4 regions of the Bacillus sp. BC05(2025) genome follow, and region 1 is predicted to be linked to each of the others. Evidence: riboswitches for the same ligand, from Rfam matches in the RefSeq annotation. Region 1 holds a riboswitch; each other region holds the start of a gene.
What was found. A riboswitch is a leader RNA that binds a small molecule or an ion and turns the genes downstream of it on or off. The one in region 1 is predicted to bind S-adenosylmethionine.
Positions count from the first base shown of each region.

Region 2: it holds a riboswitch for S-adenosylmethionine, as region 1 does, so the genes downstream of both, ACZ76X_RS27460 (MetQ/NlpA family ABC transporter substrate-binding protein) here and ACZ76X_RS23220 (methionine ABC transporter ATP-binding protein) in region 1, are expected to answer to the same signal.
Region 3: it holds a riboswitch for S-adenosylmethionine, as region 1 does, so the genes downstream of both, ACZ76X_RS27360 (peptide ABC transporter substrate-binding protein) here and ACZ76X_RS23220 (methionine ABC transporter ATP-binding protein) in region 1, are expected to answer to the same signal.
Region 4: it holds a riboswitch for S-adenosylmethionine, as region 1 does, so the genes downstream of both, ACZ76X_RS11470 (bifunctional homocysteine S-methyltransferase/methylenetetrahydrofolate reductase) here and ACZ76X_RS23220 (methionine ABC transporter ATP-binding protein) in region 1, are expected to answer to the same signal.

Region 1 covers NZ_JBWYRA010000009.1:178,354-183,376, reverse strand. Annotated here, with positions in the region: gene pruA (L-glutamate gamma-semialdehyde dehydrogenase) at 1-293, shown strand, start outside; gene ACZ76X_RS23230 (hypothetical protein) at 472-621, shown strand; gene ACZ76X_RS23225 (cysteine hydrolase family protein) at 852-1,415, opposite strand; SAM riboswitch class I at 1,657-1,762, shown strand; gene ACZ76X_RS23220 (methionine ABC transporter ATP-binding protein) at 1,886-2,905, shown strand; gene ACZ76X_RS23215 (methionine ABC transporter permease) at 2,895-3,560, shown strand; gene ACZ76X_RS23210 (MetQ/NlpA family ABC transporter substrate-binding protein) at 3,582-4,424, shown strand; gene ACZ76X_RS23205 (HXXEE domain-containing protein) at 4,593-5,023, opposite strand, start outside.
Region 2 covers NZ_JBWYRA010000016.1:69,521-74,543, reverse strand. Annotated here, with positions in the region: gene ACZ76X_RS27475 (SDR family oxidoreductase) at 87-890, shown strand; gene ACZ76X_RS27470 (methionine ABC transporter permease) at 928-1,596, opposite strand; gene ACZ76X_RS27465 (methionine ABC transporter ATP-binding protein) at 1,571-2,611, opposite strand; gene ACZ76X_RS27460 (MetQ/NlpA family ABC transporter substrate-binding protein) at 2,624-3,436, opposite strand; SAM riboswitch class I at 3,522-3,636, opposite strand; gene ACZ76X_RS27455 (NAD(P)-dependent alcohol dehydrogenase) at 3,717-4,625, opposite strand; gene ACZ76X_RS27450 (hypothetical protein) at 4,771-5,023, shown strand, end outside.
Region 3 covers NZ_JBWYRA010000016.1:49,296-54,318, reverse strand. Annotated here, with positions in the region: gene ACZ76X_RS27365 (peptide ABC transporter substrate-binding protein) at 1-1,549, opposite strand, end outside; gene ACZ76X_RS27360 (peptide ABC transporter substrate-binding protein) at 1,957-3,597, opposite strand; SAM riboswitch class I at 3,730-3,834, opposite strand; gene ACZ76X_RS27355 (aldo/keto reductase) at 3,987-4,820, opposite strand; gene proC (pyrroline-5-carboxylate reductase) at 4,822-5,023, opposite strand, start outside.
Region 4 covers NZ_JBWYRA010000003.1:156,850-161,872, reverse strand. Annotated here, with positions in the region: gene metH (methionine synthase) at 1-974, opposite strand, end outside; gene ACZ76X_RS11470 (bifunctional homocysteine S-methyltransferase/methylenetetrahydrofolate reductase) at 971-2,806, opposite strand; SAM riboswitch class I at 2,877-2,986, opposite strand; SAM riboswitch class I at 3,190-3,299, shown strand; gene metI (cystathionine gamma-synthase/O-acetylhomoserine thiolyase) at 3,541-4,653, shown strand; gene metC (cystathionine beta-lyase) at 4,650-5,023, shown strand, end outside.

The DNA of each region.
Region 1 (5,023 bases):
GACCAGTAGTAGCATTCTGTAAAGCAAAAGACTTTGACCATGCACTTGCAATTGCAAATAATACAGAATACGGTTTAACAGGAGCAGTTATTTCTAACAACCGTGACCATATTGAAAAAGCACGTGAAGACTTCCACGTAGGTAATTTATACTTCAACCGTGGATGTACTGGTGCAATCGTAGGTTACCAACCATTCGGTGGCTTTAACATGTCTGGTACAGACTCTAAAGCTGGTGGCCCTGACTACTTAGCACTTCACATGCAAGCAAAAACTACTTCTGAAACTTTATAAGAAATAGTAAAAGAGATCTTCGCAGTCTGCGAAGATCTCTTTTTTTTGAAAAAATTATCTATATATGGATCAAGATAGATATCAGTAGAAAAACTAATAAGGTTTACTTCAGTAAAATAAGGTATATTATATTGATTGAATAGATTCTCTTTAAAGACAAGAAAAGTAGGTGAACAAAGTGGGAAAATATCAATTGGATTATAAAGGCCAGGTAGCTGTGGCAAAGTTTCATGAAAAACAGACGCCTGTCAAATTTGATAAAAAGCAGCAAATTGAAAAATTGCGTGCGGAATATTTGAAAAAGAAGCAAAAACAAACAGGAAAATAATAGGGGAGACTAGTTAGTTTGAACGAAAAACGATTTACTATATATTACTAATTGGCGAATAGAACTAGCTAAACCCTATTCATATCGGGATAAACATGTAAATAGAAACAAAACAATGAGAAAAGTTGACTTATTAGTCACATTTTTAGTATTCATTTTAAGGATTTCCTGTATAATACAATTTGAAAGAAAATCTATGGTTTGACAAGAAACACTCCTTTCGGTTTTGCTCACTGAAGGGAGTGTTTTTTTGTAGCTACAAACTCCTCTGTGCTCATTACATTTGCATATACGCCATTTAAACTAGCCAAAATTGTGTTATGAATATAAACGGCTGGTATAGTAGCATTCTTAAAAGAAAGATCTTTTGTAGCACAAGCATCATGTATAACGGTACATTGAAAGCCGAAATCAAAAGCAGCTCTCACGGTAGCATCAATACACATATGAGTCATCATCCCACATATGACGACGTGCTCGATGTTTAAACGTTGTAATTGTTCTAGAAGATCAGTTTCCCGAAAACTATTTGGATAATGTTTGATTATAACGGTTTCATTTCTAAGTGGGCGTACGCTTTTATGAATATGTACACCTTCTGTATTTGGTAGGAAAAAAGTAGCGTCATCTTTTATTGCTACATGTTGGATATGAAAAATAGGTTCATTTCTCGTTCTAAAGAGTTGTAGTAGCTGATTAGCATAGTCGCTTGCTTCTACCGGATTACGTAATTCCATCTTTCCTTGTGGAAAATAATCATTTTGAATATCAACGAGTAAAAGGGCTGTTTTCATATATTTATCTTCCTCCGATTTTATATTCAAATAATGGTATTCAATTAGTAGAGAAGATTATCCTTTTAAAAAATATGCGAGAGGAGAATTTTACATAACTTTAAAAAATACGATTTTCTCATGGAATTTCATCTGAAAATTATAATAAAGAAATAATTGATACTTTTCTAAAAAATGTATTGACTCTTATTATTCTGAGTTCTATAATGAGAATTAATTAAACGACAATTAAATCGATACATTCTTATCCAGAGAGGTGGAGGGACTGGCCCTACGATACCTCAGCAACGGGTTTTTTAATACCGTGCTAACTCCAGCAAGCCTTATAAAGGCTTGGAAGATGAGAAGATGTGAACGAGTACATATAAGTGCTCTCCTTCTTATCTTTATGTTTGATAAGAAGGAGAGCACTTTTTATTTTACCTCGAAAGCTCTACTTCAAGTTTTTACAGCATATAGGAGGGGAAAAAATGATTTCTTTTAACAACGTAAGCAAAGTATATGAATCAGGTGGGCAATCTGTTCATGCGGTGGAGGATGTAACGTTATCGATTGAAAAGGGCGAAATTTTCGGCATTATCGGTTTTAGTGGCGCTGGAAAGAGTACGTTATTACGCTTAGTAAATATGTTAGAGAGACCAACAGCAGGAACGATTTCAATAGATGATAAAGATATTACATCACTATCGACGAAAGAATTACGGAAGCTAAGACAAAGAATAGGGATGATTTTTCAAAGTTTTAATTTATTTAATTCAAGAACAGTGTTTGGGAATATTGCGTATCCATTAAAATTAGCGAAAGTACCAAAGAATGAGATAAAAGAAAGAGTAAATGAACTGCTGAAGTTTGTCGGGTTAGAAGATAAAGCAGACTATTATCCAGAGCAACTATCAGGTGGTCAAAAACAGCGTGTTGGTATTGCTAGGGCACTGGCGACATCACCTGATATCCTTATATGTGATGAGGCAACATCAGCTTTAGATCCAGAAACAACGACAGAAATTTTGAGCTTATTAAAGAAAGTAAATCGAGAATACAATGTAACAATTCTTCTTATTACACATGAAATGCATGTTGTGAAAGAAATTTGTCACCGTGTAGCTGTAATGGAGAAGGGAAAGGTTATTGAAGAAGGAAAACTGTTTGACGTTTTTACACAACCAAAAACAAAGACGACTCAAAACTTTGTACGCTCTATCATTAATGATCATTTACCGGAAAGTGTTCTAGGGAAAATTCAAAATGGTGGACAGATTTATCGCTTAACATTTACTGGCGAAGAGACAGGACAGCCGGTACTATCGTATATCGCGAAAAATTATAACGTCGATGTAAACGTACTGTACGGAAATATTATTGAACTTCAAAATGTGTTATTTGGAAATTTACTTGTAGAACTGCAAGGTGAGCAGAAAGAAATTCAAAAAGCATTACAACATCTAAGACTACAAGTGCAGCTGAAGGAGGTAGAAGCTCATGCGAGTTGATTGGAGTATATTTTGGCCCCGCATAGTAGATGCGACGGGGGATACCCTCTTAATGGTAATTGTAACCTTAATATTCGCTACAATTCTTGGTATACCCCTAGGTTTACTTTTATATGTAACGAGAAAAGGAAACTTTTTAGAAAATAAATGGATCTTTTCTATTCTTAATATCATTATTAATACAATTCGTCCGGTTCCATTCATCATCTTCTTAGTAGCTTTAAGCCCACTAACAAGAAGTGTTATCGGAACGACGATTGGAACAGCAGCAGCAATTTTCCCAATGACGTTAGTTGCATCAATTGGTATTGCTAGAATGGTTGAAACAAATCTTGTTTCAGTTCCAAAGGGGGTCATTGAAGCTGCTCAAGCAATGGGTGCTTCACCATTTAGAATTGTTTTTGAAATTCTTGTACCAGAAGCGTTAGCACCATTAATCTTAGGAGTTACATTTATGACAGTTGGTTTAATTGAATTTTCTGCAGTTGCTGGGCTTGTCGGTGGTGGCGGTCTTGGTGACTTAGCGATGACATATGGTTATCAACGTTTTGATACATCAGTTATGTTCGTAACAGTCGTTTTACTTATTATTCTCGTACAGGTAGCTCAAAATTTAGGAAACTACTTTGCAAAAGTCTTTTTACGCAGATCATAAAAGGGAAGAGGGGAAAAGGAAATGAAGAAAATTTTAGCATTTGCATTATCAGCAATTGTAGGGATTTCAGCGTTAAGTGGTTGTTCAGATGCAGGAGCAAAAGAGAAGACAGTCCGCATTGGTGTAACTGGAACGGATGGAAACGCTTGGGAAATTGTAAAGGAAAAAGCTGAAAAAGAAGGGATTAAAGTTAAACTGGTTGAGTTCTCTGATTACACAACGCCAAATAAAGCGTTAGCTGATGGAGATATTGAACTAAATTCATTCCAGCATATTGCTTTCTTAGAGCAGTTTAAAAAAGAGCATAAGTTAGATATTACAGCTGTTGGTACAACGCAAATTGCACCAATGGGCTTATATTCTGAAAAATATAAGAAAGCAAATGAAATTCCAGATGGTTCAGAAATTGCGATTCCAAATGATCCAACGAACCAAGCGCGTGCATTAAAACTTCTTGATGCAGCTGGATTATTAAAGCTTAAGAAAGACTTTGGCTTATTCGGAGATCCAAGCGGCATTGCTGAAAACCCGAAGAAGTTAAAAGTTACACCGGTTATCGCACAGCAAACACCTCGTGTATTAAAAGATGTTGCAGCGTCAGTTATTAATAACGGTGTTGCTGGTCAAGCTGGACTAGATCCAGCGAAGGATCCGATTTTCTTAGAAGATCCAAAGAATGAAAATGCGAAGCCATATATTAATATTTTCGCAGCTCGTACGAAAGATAAAGATGATCCAACACTGAAAAAAGTAATTGAACTATATCATTCAAAAGAAGTAACAGATGCAATTAAGAAAGAAACAAATGATGGTTCCATTTCAGTAGATCTTTCACTTGATGAGCTTGAAAAAATCGTAAAATAATGATTGAGTTTAACGGGCTAGCAGAAGGAACCCCTCCGCTGTTAGTTCGTTCAACATATAATCTACTTAACAAACAAACCCTAATTCTGTACCTTCCAATTCTGTATAACGTAGAATCCAATGTTTGTTAAGTAGAGTAATGGACCAGGAGTTTTCCTGGTCTTTTTTTTATGAATGAAGGTAGCTAGCGAATAGTAAGGTAATCCAAATTATAACAGGGTAAGAAAATAAGCTGAAAATGAGTGTAATTACGAATTTCTTTTGATAAATTAAGTGTTTTTGGGATGAAAAAAAGAAAATCGAAAAGATGAAAATGAAAGCTGCCGATATTACGCCAGGGTTATAGGAACGGTAAATGAAAAACAAAATAATATGTTGAACGGAGTTGAAGAATATAGCCCCTTGTATAAAAATAACCCAGTATATAGAAGACAAGAAGTTTAGTTGATATAGAAAGACGATAAGTAAGACAAAGATTGTTAATGCGGAAATGGCAATGAAAAATTGTTGGCTTGTTATAAAATGAATTGAAAATTGATTAGCAAGATATTGTGGCATTTGGAAAGATTCTTCTAGGTTATGAATGAAAAATAACAAGG
Region 2 (5,023 bases), on a different contig from region 1:
TAAATCATTCAAGGACTGCATATTTGGCTTGTACATCCCTTTTGTAAGGATAATGTGTAGGGAATTTTATATCTCTTATATAAAATATGCGTCCTTTAAAATTGGGAGAGTATATAATGAATCAATTAAAAAATAAAGTAGCAGTTGTGACAGGTGTAAGTCGCCTAGATGGTATAGGCGCAGCGATTTGTAAAGAATTAGCTGGAGCAGGATACGATATATTTTTTACGTATTGGACAGCGTACGATAAAGAGATGCCTTGGGGCGTTGATCAAAGTGAACAAACACAATTAAAAGAAGAGTTACTAAAAAACGGTGTTAAAGTATCGAGTATGGAGTTAGATTTAACTCAGAATGATGCACCGAAAGAGCTTATAAATAAAGTTACTGAACAACTAGGCTACCCTCATATATTAATTAATAATGCAGCGTATTCTACAAATAATGACTTCTCTAATTTGACTGCTGAAGAATTAGATAAGCACTACATGGTAAATGTTCGTGCGACTACATTGTTAAGTAGTCAATTTGCAAGAGGATTTGATAAGAAATCTGGTGGTAGAATTGTGAATATGACTTCGGGGCAATTTCAAGGGCCTATGGTTGGGGAACTGGCGTATGCAACAACGAAGGGAGCTATTGATGCCCTTACGAGTTCGTTGTCAGCCGAGGTAGCTCATTTAGGAATAACAGTGAATGCAATTAACCCAGGTCCAACCGATACAGGCTGGATGACTGAAGAGATAAAGCAAGGATTAAAGCCAATGTTTCCTTTTGGTAGAATTGGTGAGCCGAGGGATGCAGCAAGACTCATTACGTTTTTAGTAAGTGAAGAGGCAGAATGGATTACGGGACAAGTTATTCATTCTGAAGGTGGATTTAAAAGGTAAAAAGAAGGTATCTCAACCTGGTGAGATACCTTCTTTTTTAATCCTTTTTCAATCTTCTTGCAACACCGTTACCTAAAGACTGTAGCCCTTGAACGAGGATAATTAAAATAAAGACGGTTGCATACATTACTTCCGGTTCGTAGCGTAAATGTCCGAATCGATATGCTAAATCACCAAGACCACCAGCACCTACAAGCCCAGCCATTGCTGTTGCGCCAATTAAGCCAATTGTTGCGATTGTTAACCCAAGTACAAGGGAGGGACGAGCTTCTTTCACCATAACGTGCCAAATGATTTTTATAGTAGAAACGCCCATTGCTTGGTAAGCTTCAATAACACCACGATCGACTTCTAATAATGCTGTCTCCATCAATCTTGCGATATAGGGAGCAGTGAAGACGACAAGCGGTACGATGACACCTTGAACACCAATGGACGTTCCCATTAGAAACTTTGTAAAAGGTAAAATAAAGAATAGTAGAATGATGAATGGAAGAGAGCGAATGATATTAATAATTGTATTAAGGATTGGATAAATAATTTTATTTTCGTGTTGCCCACCAGGTCTTGTTAAAACAAGTGTGACGCCAAGTGGTAGTGCAATAAGGATAGAGATGAATAGTGAAATAGATGTCATTTGAAATGTTTGAATAGTTGCTTCCCATATGACTTTACCCCATTCATCCAAAAAGGACTTGTTTTCCATAATCCGTTCTACCTCCTTCTACGATGATTCCTTGTTCTTGTAAAAATGATAAAGCACGGTTGATTTCATTTTGTTCCCCTTGCATATGAATGACAAGTTTCCCGTAAGCTTCATGTTTTAATTGAGTAATATTGCCGGATAAAATATTCGGATATACTTGGAATCGTTTTGTAGCGACAGCTAATGCTGGTTCTCCTGAAGAATTTCCTATAAAAGAAAGAGTTACAATTTCACCAGTAGTTTGAAGTTCTTTTTGTACTTCTTCTGGAATCTTCGCTGCAAATGCACTATTCACAAATTTTTTCGTTGTTGCATGTTGTGGGTTTGTGAATATGTCCTTCACAGTCCCGCTTTCCACTACTGCTCCATGTTCCATAACAGCAACTTGGTCACATATACGCTGGATGACATTCATTTCATGTGTAATTAATAAAATTGTGATCCCGATTTCTTCATTAATCTTTAATAATAGGTCAAGAATAGAATCCGTTGTTTCTGGATCTAAAGCGCTCGTTGCTTCGTCGCTTAATAACACTTCTGGTTCATGTGATAGTGCACGTGCAATGGCAACACGTTGTTTCTGGCCACCAGAAAGTTCACTCGGATAGGCATCTTTTCGGTTGAAAAGATCGACAATACGTAAATACTTTTCTACTCTTTTTTCAATTTCTACTTTTGGAATGCCAGCAAGACGTAACGGTAATGCGATATTTTCATAAACAGTCACTGTTTTAAGTAAATTGAATCCTTGAAAAATCATCCCGATTTTTTGTCGCGCTTTTGCTAGTTCTTTTGTTGATAAAGTTGTTAAGTCTTGGTCGTTTACAATGATATTTCCTGTCGTTGGTTTTTCTAATAAATTGACACATCGAATTAATGTACTTTTACCAGCGCCACTATAGCCAATGATTCCAAATACTTCCCCCTTTTTTACTTGAAGGGAAGTAGACTTAAGAGCTTCCACATTCCCTTTTTTTGTTGTAAATACTTTGGATACATTTTTTAATTCAATCATTATCGTCAGCTCCTACCAAGATGGTAAAGCAGAACCATCAAATTTTTTCTCGATAAATTCTTTTACTTCTTTAGATTGATAAGCTTTCTTTAATTTATTTACAACAGCATCATCTTTATTTTCAGTACGAACAACGACCCAGTTCACATATGGTGAATCTTTTCCTTCGCAGAAGATAGAATCTTTCGCAGGGTTTAATTTTGCACCTAATGCAAAGTTTGTATTAATTGCAGCTGCTTTTACTTCACTTAGCTGAGTCGGTAATTGAGATGCTTCTAATTCAACAATCTTTAAATTTTTTGGATTTTCAATTACATCTTTTGCAGTCGCTTTTTCTGTAGCCTTTGGATCAACTTTTAAAACTCCAGCTTTTTCAAATAATTTTAAAGCTCGAAGTTCATTCGTTGGATCATTTGGTACAGCGATCGCATCGCCATCTTTTAAGTCTTTTACATCTTTTATGCCTTTAGAATATATGCCCATAGGGAATGTTACTGTTGAGAATACTTCTGTTAATTTCATATTACGTTCAGATTTAAATGTGTCTAAATATGATTTCGTTTGATAGCTATTTACATCAAGGCTTTTTTCATCTAAAGACACGTTCGGTGCTACATAATCATTAAATACTTTTACATCAATTTCGAGTCCGTCTTTTGCTGCCACTTCTTTTACCTTTTCAAAAATTTGTTCATGTGGCCCCCCAGTTACACCGACAGTAATCTTTTTCTCATCTAACGCCTTCGCCTCTTTATCTGAACCTGCGCTGCATGCGCCTAATAATAGTACTGCCCCGCTTACAATGCTTAATAATACTTTCTTCATCTATAATTCCCCCTTCATATACGTTCCAAAATAAAAAGCACCTCTCAAAAATAAGAGAGGTGCCGAATAGACAAAATAGGTTCCCCTCTTATCTTCCAAAACGAAAACTCGTTTTGCAGGAATTAGCACCTTAGCTTATACGTTATAAGCTCGGTTGCCGGGCATCATCGGGCCAGTCCCTCCGCCACTCTTGATAAGAGTATGTGTATGTAGTTTTTTAATATGGTACTAATAGTAAATCTTACAAAAAGAATTGTCAATGTTATTTTCTGAATATATTTTATTTTAAGGTAATCGAAACGTTCCCCTTTTTATGTCCCATTTCCACATACATATGAGCTTCAGCAATTTCTTCTAATCGGTAGGTTCTATCAATAACAGGTTTTAAATGTTCTGTTTCAGTTAGTTTTTTTAGTAGAATCATATCCTCTTTACTTACTTTTGCCATCATTCCATTAACAGATACATATTTTCCATTGGGTGTTAATGTATTTGTACAAAGGGATTTTTTATACTTCCCAACTGCATCAAAGATAATATCGTAGTGCTCGCGCCGCTTAGTAAAATCTTCTTCTGTATAATCAATTACTTTATCAGCTCCTAAAGATTGAACGAGTTCAAAATTTGAATTACTACAAACAGCCGTAACAGTCGCACCGAAATATTTAGCAAGTTGTACAGCAGCTGTTCCTACTGATCCAGAGGCACCATATATGAGAACTTGTTGCCCTTTTTTAATCCGGCCCTTTCTCAGAAAATGTAACGCTGAAGTTCCACCAAAAGGAATAACTGCTGCTTCTTCATACGTCACATTGGTAGGCTTTAATGTTATTAATCCACTTTCATGCACGCATGTGTATTCGGCATAACCACCAAGATTTAGTTCTGTTAATGAAAAAACTTGATCCCCTTTTTTAAATTGAGTTACATCTAATCCAATTTCCTCAATTTCTCCAGATAATTCTACACCAAGTATAGGGTTTCTCGGTTTTCTGAAACCTAATATAATCCGCATAGGAATCCAAAATAAGGGGGGACTATTAAAACCGCGTATTCTACAATCTCCAGTTGATACACTGGTTGCGTGAATTTTAATTAATACTTCGTTCTTTTTAGGAGTAGGTTTCTCTATATTTTGAAGTTGAAGAACGTTAGGTGGTCCATACTTTGTGCAAATGATCGCCTTCATAATGACCTCCTGAAATGAATTGTTGTTATTTACATCATATTTAAAGTCTTCATTAAACATGTCGCTATATAGCAAATATAGATTGAAAATTATATAGATTTCATAGGAAAAGAGGTGATATTATTTTGGGAAAGGGGGCGACATTATGAAAAAAATTATTTTTGTTTCAAGTTTAGTACTTGCAATCAGTCTAGGGGTAGGGTGTAGTAATGAGAAAACAGCAAAGACGGATGAACCGAAAAAAGAAGCCGTGCAAAAAGAAAAGGAATTAGCAGCGAAGGATGTTTTCAAGAAAACGAACGAAGCTTTTAAAAATGAAGAACATGTAACGATGACATATGATGTAGGGATAAAAGCTGAAGGAACAGAGATGGATATATTAAAGGCTAAGATGCAAT
Region 3 (5,023 bases), on a different contig from region 1:
GACCTTGTTGGTATAAAGGAGCGACAGCACCATCTTGTAATAAGATTTTTTCAGCTTGCTTCATTGCTTCAAATCGTGCCTTTTCATCTCCAGCTAAATCTGTTTTCACTTTATGGATTAGCTCATCATACTCTTTGTTAGAGTATTTATCGAAGTTATAAGCACTATCTGTTGTAAATAAATCTAAGAATGTAATTGGGTCAGCGAAGTCAGGGCCCCAGCCATCAATTCCGATTTCATAGTCACCACTTAATAGTAGTTTTAATTGTTGTTTACGTGGTTGTGGTTTTAAATTCACTGTTAATCCATCTAGGTTCTTTTCTAGTTCACCTTTTAAATATTCACCAGTCTTTTTAGCTAAAGCATTATCACTTGTTAATAGTTCGATTGTTACTTTGTCAGTACCAAGTTCTTGTTTCGCTTTTTTCCAGTTTTCTTTCGCTGTCTTCACATCATCTTTGACTAGGTTTCCGTTTTCTTTACGGAAGTCGTTACCTTCTGGACTCTTTGCAAATTTCGCAGGAATCATTCCTTCAGCTGGAACAGCACCGTTATTTAAAATTGTTTCTACGTATGCTTTTTTATTCATTGCTCCGTTAATAGCGAGGCGTGCATGCTGGTTTTTTAATGTTTCATTTTTTTGATTGAGTCGTAAAAATTGAATGCCAACTTCAGCGCGGTCTTTGAAATTTGGATCGCTCTTATATTTATCAACAAACTCCGCATTTAAAGTAACGCGATCAATTTGTCCTGAATCATATAAGTTAACTTCTGTAGACTTATCTTTAATGACATTGAAGTTGATTTCTTCTAATTTTACGGTTTTAGCATCCCAATAGTTAGGGTTCTTCTTCAATTGGAAGCCTTGCTCGTGCTTCCAGTTATCCAATGTGAAAGCGCCGTTGTAAATTAAATGATTTGTTTCTAAACCATATTTATCACCTTGAGATTTTAAGTAATCTTCGTTAATTGGTAAGAACGTTGAGAACGTCGTTAAACTTAAGAAGTAGGGAACAGGACGGTCTAGTTGTACTTCTAACGTTTTATCATCAAGAGCTTTGACTCCTAGTTGATCAATTGGCAATTGTTTTTGGTTTATTTGTTTCGCATTCTGTATATCAAAGAATAAGAATGCGTATTCAGCTGCTGTATCCGGATTTACGGCACGTTGCCAAGCGAAGACGAAGTCTTTTGCTGTAACAGGAGTGCCGTTTGACCATTTTGAATCACGCAGGTGGAATGTATATTTTGTCTTATCGGGACTAACGTCAACTGACTCAGCAACACCAGGAATCGGTTTATTATCTTCTCCCATCGCATATAAACCTTCAAAAACATTTCGCATTACGTTCATGGATTCCCCATCTGTTGCTTTTGCAACATCCATTGTTGGAATTTCTGAAGCGAATGATAAGTTAATTGCCTGTTTATCAGGTGCTTTATCATTTGCTTTCGCTCCGTTTGCGTTATCTTTATTTCCTCCGCAAGCAGTTAGTAATAGACTTGCCCCTAAAACAGATGCAACAACAGGTACAACTTTTTTCTTCATTGTTCGTTCCTCCCTAAATGTGTTGTTCGTAACGTCATAATATCCATGTCTTGAAGCGTAGCTATAGAAGAAGAGAAAACCTATTATATGTATGTGCATATAGGTAATCGGGTGTTCTATATGTATATACATGTAGAACTATAATCTATCGTTATATATTCCAACGTAAAAGACATTATATTTTGATGGTTAAATATTTCGTTTCTTTGATTATTTAGAATATTAACACTGGAAAGAACTATATGTCAATAATAAAAATAGATTGTTAATTTCTTAGAATAATATATTAAAAAAGCAGATTTCCTCATGTTGAGGAATCTGCTTTTCATATGTTTTGCTAAAAAAACAATTGGTGTGGACTCATAATCAGTGGGGATGAAGAAAGCCTCACTAATTAAAGCTTGAACTTATTTTTCAATTTTTGCCCACTTGAAGTTTAATTGACCTGCAAAGTCTACTTGTACAATTCCTTTCACATAAGAACGTTCTAAATAAGATTCACCCTTTTGGTAAAGAGGGGCAATGACAGAGTCTTTAAATAATATTTTCTCGGATGCTAGTAATGCTTCCCAGCGAGCTTTTTCATCACCGGCTAAAGTTGTTTTCACTTTTGCTATTGTTTCATCGAACTCCTTATTAGAGTAATGATCTAAGTTATAAGGGTTATCGGTTGTAAATAGCTCAAGGAATGTAATTGGATCCGCAAAGTCAGGGCTCCAGCCGTCAATTCCAATTTCGTAGTCACCTTTTAATAAAAGTGAAACTTGTTGTTTACGTGGTTGGGGTTTTATCGTCACTGTTAAGCCATCTAAATTCTTTTCTAGTTGTCCTTTTAAGAATTCACCAGTTTTCTTCTCAAGGTCACCGTCACTTGTTAATAGTTCTAACGTTATTTTTTCAGATCCAAGCTCTTGTTTAGCTTTTTTCCATAATTCTTGTGCAGACTTTGTATCAACCTTTGTTAAATCTCCATTTGCAGCACGGAAGTCTGTTCCGTCAGGTCCTTTTGCAAAGTTTTTCGGCACGAGACTAGAGGTTGGTGTAGAGCCATCGTTTAATAACGTATTTACAAAGGATTTTCGATCAATTGTTTGATCGATTGCTTGGCGTGCAGAAACGTTTTGAAGTATTTTGTTTTGTTGATTCATACGTAAAAACTGTACCCCTACGTTTGGACGTTCTTTAAAGTTAGCATCCTTTTTATATTTATCAACGAAGTCAGATGTTAGTTTTATACGGTCTAATTGTTTCGACTCGAATAAATTTACTTCTGTAGACTTTTCTTTTACGATGTTAAAGTTGATTTCTTCTAGTTTGACAGTATCTTTATCCCAATAGGTAGGATTTTTCTTGAATTTAAAGCTTTGTTCGTGCTTCCAATCGCTTAGTGTAAAAGCTCCGTTGTACAAGATTGTATTGTCTTCTAAGGCATACTTATCACCTTGTGCTTTAAAGAATTCCTCGTTAATTGGTAGAAATGTTGGGAACGCTGTTAAGCTAATAAAGTAAGGAACAGGGCGTTCTAATTCTACCTCAAACGTATGGTCATCAATTGCTTTTACACCAAGTTGATCGGCTGGAAGTTCTTTGTTGTTAATTTTTGTTGCATTTTTAATATCAAAGAATAGAAATGCATATTCAGAGGCTGTTGCTGGATCGACAGCTCTTTGCCAAGCGAAGACAAAATCTTTCGCTGTAACAGGAGTGCCATTTGACCATTTTGAATCTCGCAGGTGGAATGTGTATTTTGTTTTATCACCACTTACTTCATGAGATTTTGCAACACCAGGGACAGGTTTGTTACCTTCACCAAGATTATACAAACCTTCAAATACGTTTCTCATTACTTGACCAGAATCAGTATCTGTAGCACGAGCTGTATCCATTGTTCGTATTTCAGTAGGTGAAGATAAGTTTAAAACCTGTTTACTAGGCGCCTCGTCTTTTGCATTTGCTCCACTTGCTTCGTTTTTATAACTACCGCAACCAGTTAATAAAATACTTACTCCTACAACTGATGCAATACCGGGTACAAACTTCTTTTTCATTTGATTTTCCTCCTAAATAATTAAGTTCGGATGATGATGAGGGAAATGAAAAATAAAAAATCCCTCTTTTCATATTGAGAAAGAGGGATTTTTACGTACAAGTTATGCACCCGTATATAAACGAAGTCCCTCATTCTATCTTTCAAGCATAAAGCTTGCAGGAAGTGGCACAGTATTCAAAATGAACCTGTTGCCGAGGTTTCAAAGGGCCAGTCCCTCCACCTCTCTTGATACAATGAGTAAACGAATAAACTTTATTAATTTTTGTGTTTCTTTGATAATTCAAAATCTTACACCTTTGATAATAAAGTGTCAACCGGATGGAATATAGTTTAAATTTTCAGTTTTATTGAACGGAAAAACCACTGCATATGGCAGTGGTTTTTCTATTAGAAGTTAAAGTTATCTGGATCTGGACCAACGCGACGATCTTCATTTAGAGCTTGAATTGCTTTCATGTCATCAGCACTTAATTCAAAATCAAATATATTTGCATTTTCAATAATGCGATGTTCTTTAATAGATTTAGGGATTGTTACAACTTCATTTTGTAAATCCCAGCGTAAAATAATTTGTGCAGTTGATTTATTATGTTTTGTTGCAATGTCTTGTAATGTTGGGTTGTCTAGCAGTTGGCCTTGCATTAATGGTGACCAAGCTTCAAGTTGGATGTTATGTTCTTTACAGAAAGCATGCAGCTCTTCTTGTGCTAAACGTGGATGATATTCCACTTGGTTGACCATTGGCTTAATTTCAGCAATTTCAAATACGTCTTGTAAGTGGTGAATATGGAAATTACTCACACCGATAGCGCGAACACGGCCATCTTTATAAAGTTTTTCTAATGCTTTCCATGATTCGGTATATTTCCCTTTTACAGGCCAATGTACTAAATATAAATCTAAATATTCTAGACCTAATTTCTCTAATGTAGTTTCAAATGCTTGAAGTGTTGTTTCATATCCTTGATCGCTATTCCATACTTTTGATGTAATAAATAATTCTTCACGTGAAACACCTGATTCACGGATCGCTTGTCCAACGCCTTCTTCGTTTTGATAAATTGCTGCAGTATCAATGCTGCGGTAGCCATTTTTAATTGCTGCTTTTACAGATTCAATTACTTCTGAACCATCTTCTACTTTAAAAACACCTAAACCGAACCAAGGCATTTTTACACCGTTATGTAATGTTGTATAGTCTTTTAAACTTGTTAAACTCATATTAGTTCCCCCTAGCTTTTTTGTTTGTTGCTTCTACTGCTTTTTGAATTGCCTCTGAAAAATTATATTCATATAAAGCTTTGAGACCTTCAGCTGTGGAACCACCTGGTGTTGTTACTTGTTCGCGGAGATTAGCTGGGTCTTGTGTTTGTTCAAGCATAGAAGCAGAGCCAGAAATCATTTGAATGACAAGGTGTTTGGCA
Region 4 (5,023 bases), on a different contig from region 1:
TCATATTGTAGTGCCTCTAATCCACTAACACCGTGCCCAGCTCTCTCGTGATGTTCACGCGGATTAAGAGACGCTAATGCAGATTTCATTGCTTTTATATGTTCTGGCGTTGTACCACAACAACCACCGATAATATTAACCCATCCTTCTTCAGCAAATCGCTTCACTTTTTCAGCTAGAGAAGATGGCGATTCATGATAATGTCCATCTTCATCAGGAAGACCTGCATTTGGATAACAAGAAATGTAACACTCCGACAAATCAGATAGGGAACGAATATGATCTCTCATAAACTCTGGACCAGTCGCACAGTTTAACCCAACAGATAATGGCTTCATATGTTCTACCGATAAGTAAAAAGCCTCAATTGTTTGCCCAGCCAGAGTCGTTCCCATCGGTTCAATTGTTCCCGAAATCATGATAGGTACAATTGTATTTAATTCTTCAAAAGCTGCTTGAATTCCAATATAAGCAGCCTTCACGTTACGCATATCTTGACTCGTCTCAACGAGTAATACATCAACTTCTCCCTTCAACAATCCTCTTGCCTGCCGTGTATAGGCTTCAATTAATTCTTCAAATGTTACACCACCAGTAACACTAATCGCTTTCGTTGTCGGCCCCATCGCTCCCGCAACGTATACTTCCTTCCCGCTTTCTCGGACCGCTTGCTTCGCTAAACGTGCTGCCTTCTCATTTAGTTCTTCATCTAAATGGGACAAATCATAATCACTTAATACAATATTTGTCGCCCCAAATGTATTTGTTTCAATAACATCCGCCCCAGCTTCAATATAAGCTTTATGAATCTTCAAAATGACATCAGGCCTTGTTTCTACTAAATATTCATTACAGCCTTCGTACTCTTCCCCTCCGAAATCTTCCGCAGTTAAGTCCTCTTGCTGGATCATTGTTCCCATTGCACCATCTAATATTAAGATGTTATTTTGTAATTTTTCCTCTATACTTTTCATCCATTAATACCTTCTTTCACTTCTTGCTTTTCTCTCACATATTTAACGAGGTGTTCTGTAATTTCATATTTTAGAAATGGTGTAATAAGATAAATGCCGTTAAAATATTTCATCGCCGCATCAATCAACTCTTGAGAAATGCGAATCCCTTCCTCAATTGCCGCTTCTTTCGTTTCATGTCCATCCATTCTCTCTCTTATCGCTTCAGGTAAAGTAATACCTGGCACCTCAAAATGAAGAAAATCTGCATTCCGTTTACTTATTAATGGCATAATCCCAATAAAAATAGGTTGTTCCAAATGCTTCGTCGCTTCATACACTTCTTCAATTAACGCAATATCATAAATTGGCTGCGTTAAGAAATATTCTGCTCCAGCATCTATTTTCCGTTCCATTCGCTTAACCGCTGCTTTTAAATGTCTTACATGCGGATTAAACGCACCTCCTACTGAAAACCTTGTTGCTGGACCTATTGATTTCCCTAAAATGGAGCGCCCATCGTTCATTTCTTTAATCATTTTAATGAGCTCAATAGAGGACAAATCATATACAGAAGTGGCACCTGGAAAATCACCAACGCGTGCTGGATCACCAGTTAAAGCTAACACTTCTTCCATGCCTAACGCTGATAATCCTAGTAAATGAGATTGTAATCCGATGACGTTATGGTCTCTACACGTTAAGTGCGTCAATACCGGAATATCGTGTTTCGTTAATAATGCACCCATTGCCATATTCGAAACGCGAGGCGATGCTAATGAATTATCTGCTAGAGTAATAGCATCTGCTCCAGCTCTTTTCAATGCCCTTGCGCCTTCAAAAAAACGCTGTGTATCTAACGTTTTCGGTGGATCTAATTCCACTACTACTGTCGTTTGTTTTTTTGCTTTCTCTGCTAAAGTAACATGCGCTTTTGAACGTTTCTCATGTGTATGAACTACTTTCGGTCTTTGAATTGTATCCTTCTCTATTACAGGCGTAACGTGTAAAGCAGCACGTTTCATACTTTCAATATGTTCTGGTGTAGTGCCACAACAACCACCTAATAATCGAATACCTTGTTCAATAAATTTCGGTGTCATCGCTTCGAAATAAGCTGGACTTCCCTCATATACGTAACGTCCCTCCACATAATTCGGGAGACCTGCATTGGGATATGCTGACAAATAACCATTTTGCGGGATCGATATCATTTTAAAAGCTTCCGTCATATGAAGTGGCCCTAGTTGACAGTTCAATCCAACAACATTTGCACCATAATCTAAAAGCTGTTTTAATATTTCATTTACATCATTTCCATTTTGAGTCGTACCTGCCTCATGTAACGCTAATTGAGCTACAATTGGAATATTCGTTTGTTTTCGTAACACCTGAACAGCATGAAGTAATTCAAACTCATCATAGAAAGTCTCTAATAGTAATCCATCAACCTGTTCTTCTAGTAAAGCACTTGCCTGCTCAAGTAGCATAAATTCTCTTTCCATATCAGTTGTCGTAACAGCTCCGATATGTTTCATACCACCGATTGTTCCTAAAATGGCATTTCTGTCTGTAACAGATGCTTTCGCCAGTTTGACTGCCGCTCTATTAATTTCAGTAACTTGATTTTCTAAACCATACATACGTAATTTCGCTTCATTTGCTCCGTACGTATTTGTTTGAATTACATCTGCCCCAGCAGCTACATATTGCTTATGAATCGATATAATTAAATCTGGATCAGATATATTCAATTCTTCAAAACTACTTTGCAAGCCATGTGAATGTAATAACGTTCCAACCGCACCATCACCTATTACAATTCCTTTTGATAATAAATCTAGTAATTTCACCAATCTCCCTCATTTCTATCAATATAAAAACCCCCTCTTCACTTTGAAGAGGGGGACATAATCGATCCTCCTCTTATTATGCAAAACACTCGTTTTGCAGGTATTAGCACCGTTTCAAACATTTCGTTTGAAGGTTGCCGGGTTTCACAGGGCCTTTCCCTCCACCGCTCTCAATAAGAGTTTGTCTTTATTATTTTATTTATGTAGCTAAAAGGAAATGCGTTCCCCTTTTAACAATGTTTGTTAATTTTTTAATAAATTTAGCACGCACAAATGCAAAAGTCAATGACACTTGCGGAAAAATAAAAATTATTTAAAATAAAGTTGCAATTCAATTATCTTTTGTTGTAAAGTTAAAAACATAATAAAATTTCATACAAACATTCTTATCTAGAGAGGTAGAGGGACTGGCCCTATGACGCCTCAGCAACCATTAACATTTGTTAATAAGGTGCTAATTCCAGCAAATTGTGAAAGATTTGACAGATGAGAAGAAGACTCTATTCAAACCGAAAGCCTTCTTCTTAGAAGGCTTTTTTTATTTTACCCCGCTATTTGAGGGCAGTAAGATTCCCAACTCAAAATTCAGCTGGAACAAAGAAGTTAGGTGGGGATCAACTGCCCGTAAAAGCCCGATTGGTGAGAGCTGATAATCAGTGGGGATGAATCCCTCACTGATTAAAGTTTCACTTTACATTCACTTAATTGTTAATTTAAAAAGGAGGAATTTTCACATGTCAACTATTGAAACAAAACTAGCACAAATCGGAAACCGAAGCGAAACTACAACAGGGACTGTTAATCCACCTGTTTATTTTTCAACTGCTTATCGTCACGAAGGAATTGGTAAATCGACTGGCTTTGACTATTCACGAACTGGCAATCCAACTCGCGGCCTGTTAGAGCAGGCAATTGCAGACTTAGAACACGGTGAACAAGGATATGCCTGTAGTTCAGGGATGGCAGCTGTTCTCCTCGTCCTGTCCCTATTCCGTTCTGGAGACGAACTTATTGTATCCGAAGATTTATACGGGGGCACTTATCGATTATTTTCTGAGCACGAAAAAAAGTGGAACGTTCGATGTAGATACGTAAATACACAGTCTATTAAACAAATTGAGCAAGCTATCACAACTGAAACGAAAGCTATTTTCATAGAAACTCCAACTAATCCATTAATGCAAGTTACTGATATTGCTGCTGTCGCAACTGTAGCGAAAAGACACGGACTACTTCTTATCGTAGACAACACATTCTACACGCCTTATATACAGCAGCCATTAACAGAAGGCGCGGACATTGTAATTCATAGCGCAACGAAATATTTAGGAGGACATAACGATGTACTAAGCGGACTTGTCGTTGCAAAGGGAAAGGAACTTTGTGAGGAAATCGCTCATTATCATAATGCATCAGGCGCGGTATTAAGCCCATTTGATTCATGGCTATTAATTCGTGGTATGAAAACGTTAGCGCTTCGCATGAGACAACATGAAGAAAATGCAAAAGCAGTTGTCGCTTATTTAAATGATGAAGACGGTGTGACAGATGTATTTTACCCTGGAAGAGGCGGCATGATCTCATTTCGTCTAAAAGATGAAACGTGGATTAATCCATTCCTACAATCTTTATCCTTAATTACATTTGCTGAAAGTCTCGGTGGTGTTGAAAGTTTAATGACATATCCGGCAACACAAACACACGCTGATATTCCTGAAGAAATTAGAACAGCAAACGGTGTATGTAATCGTCTTCTTCGATTTTCTGTCGGTATTGAAAATAGTAACGATTTAATTCAAGACTTACAGCAAGCCATTAAACTTGTGAAAGAAGGTGTAAGAATATGAGTTATTCTATAGATACACTTTTACTACACAACCAATATAAACATGACTCACAAACAGGAGCTGTTAACGTTCCCATTTATAATACATCAACATTCCACCAATTTGATGTAGATACGTTCGGGAAATATGACTATAGTCGATCTGGTAATCCAACTCGCGAAGCGCTTGAAGATATTATCGCTTTATTAGAAGGCGGAACAAAAGGGTTTGCATTCGCATCAGGAATTGCAGCGATTTCTACTGCATTCCTCCTCCTTTCACAAGGTGATCACGTACTCATTTCAGAAGACGTATACGGAGGGACTTATCGAATGATAACTGAAGTTCTCTCTCGTTACGGTGTGTCACATACATTTGTTGATATGACCAA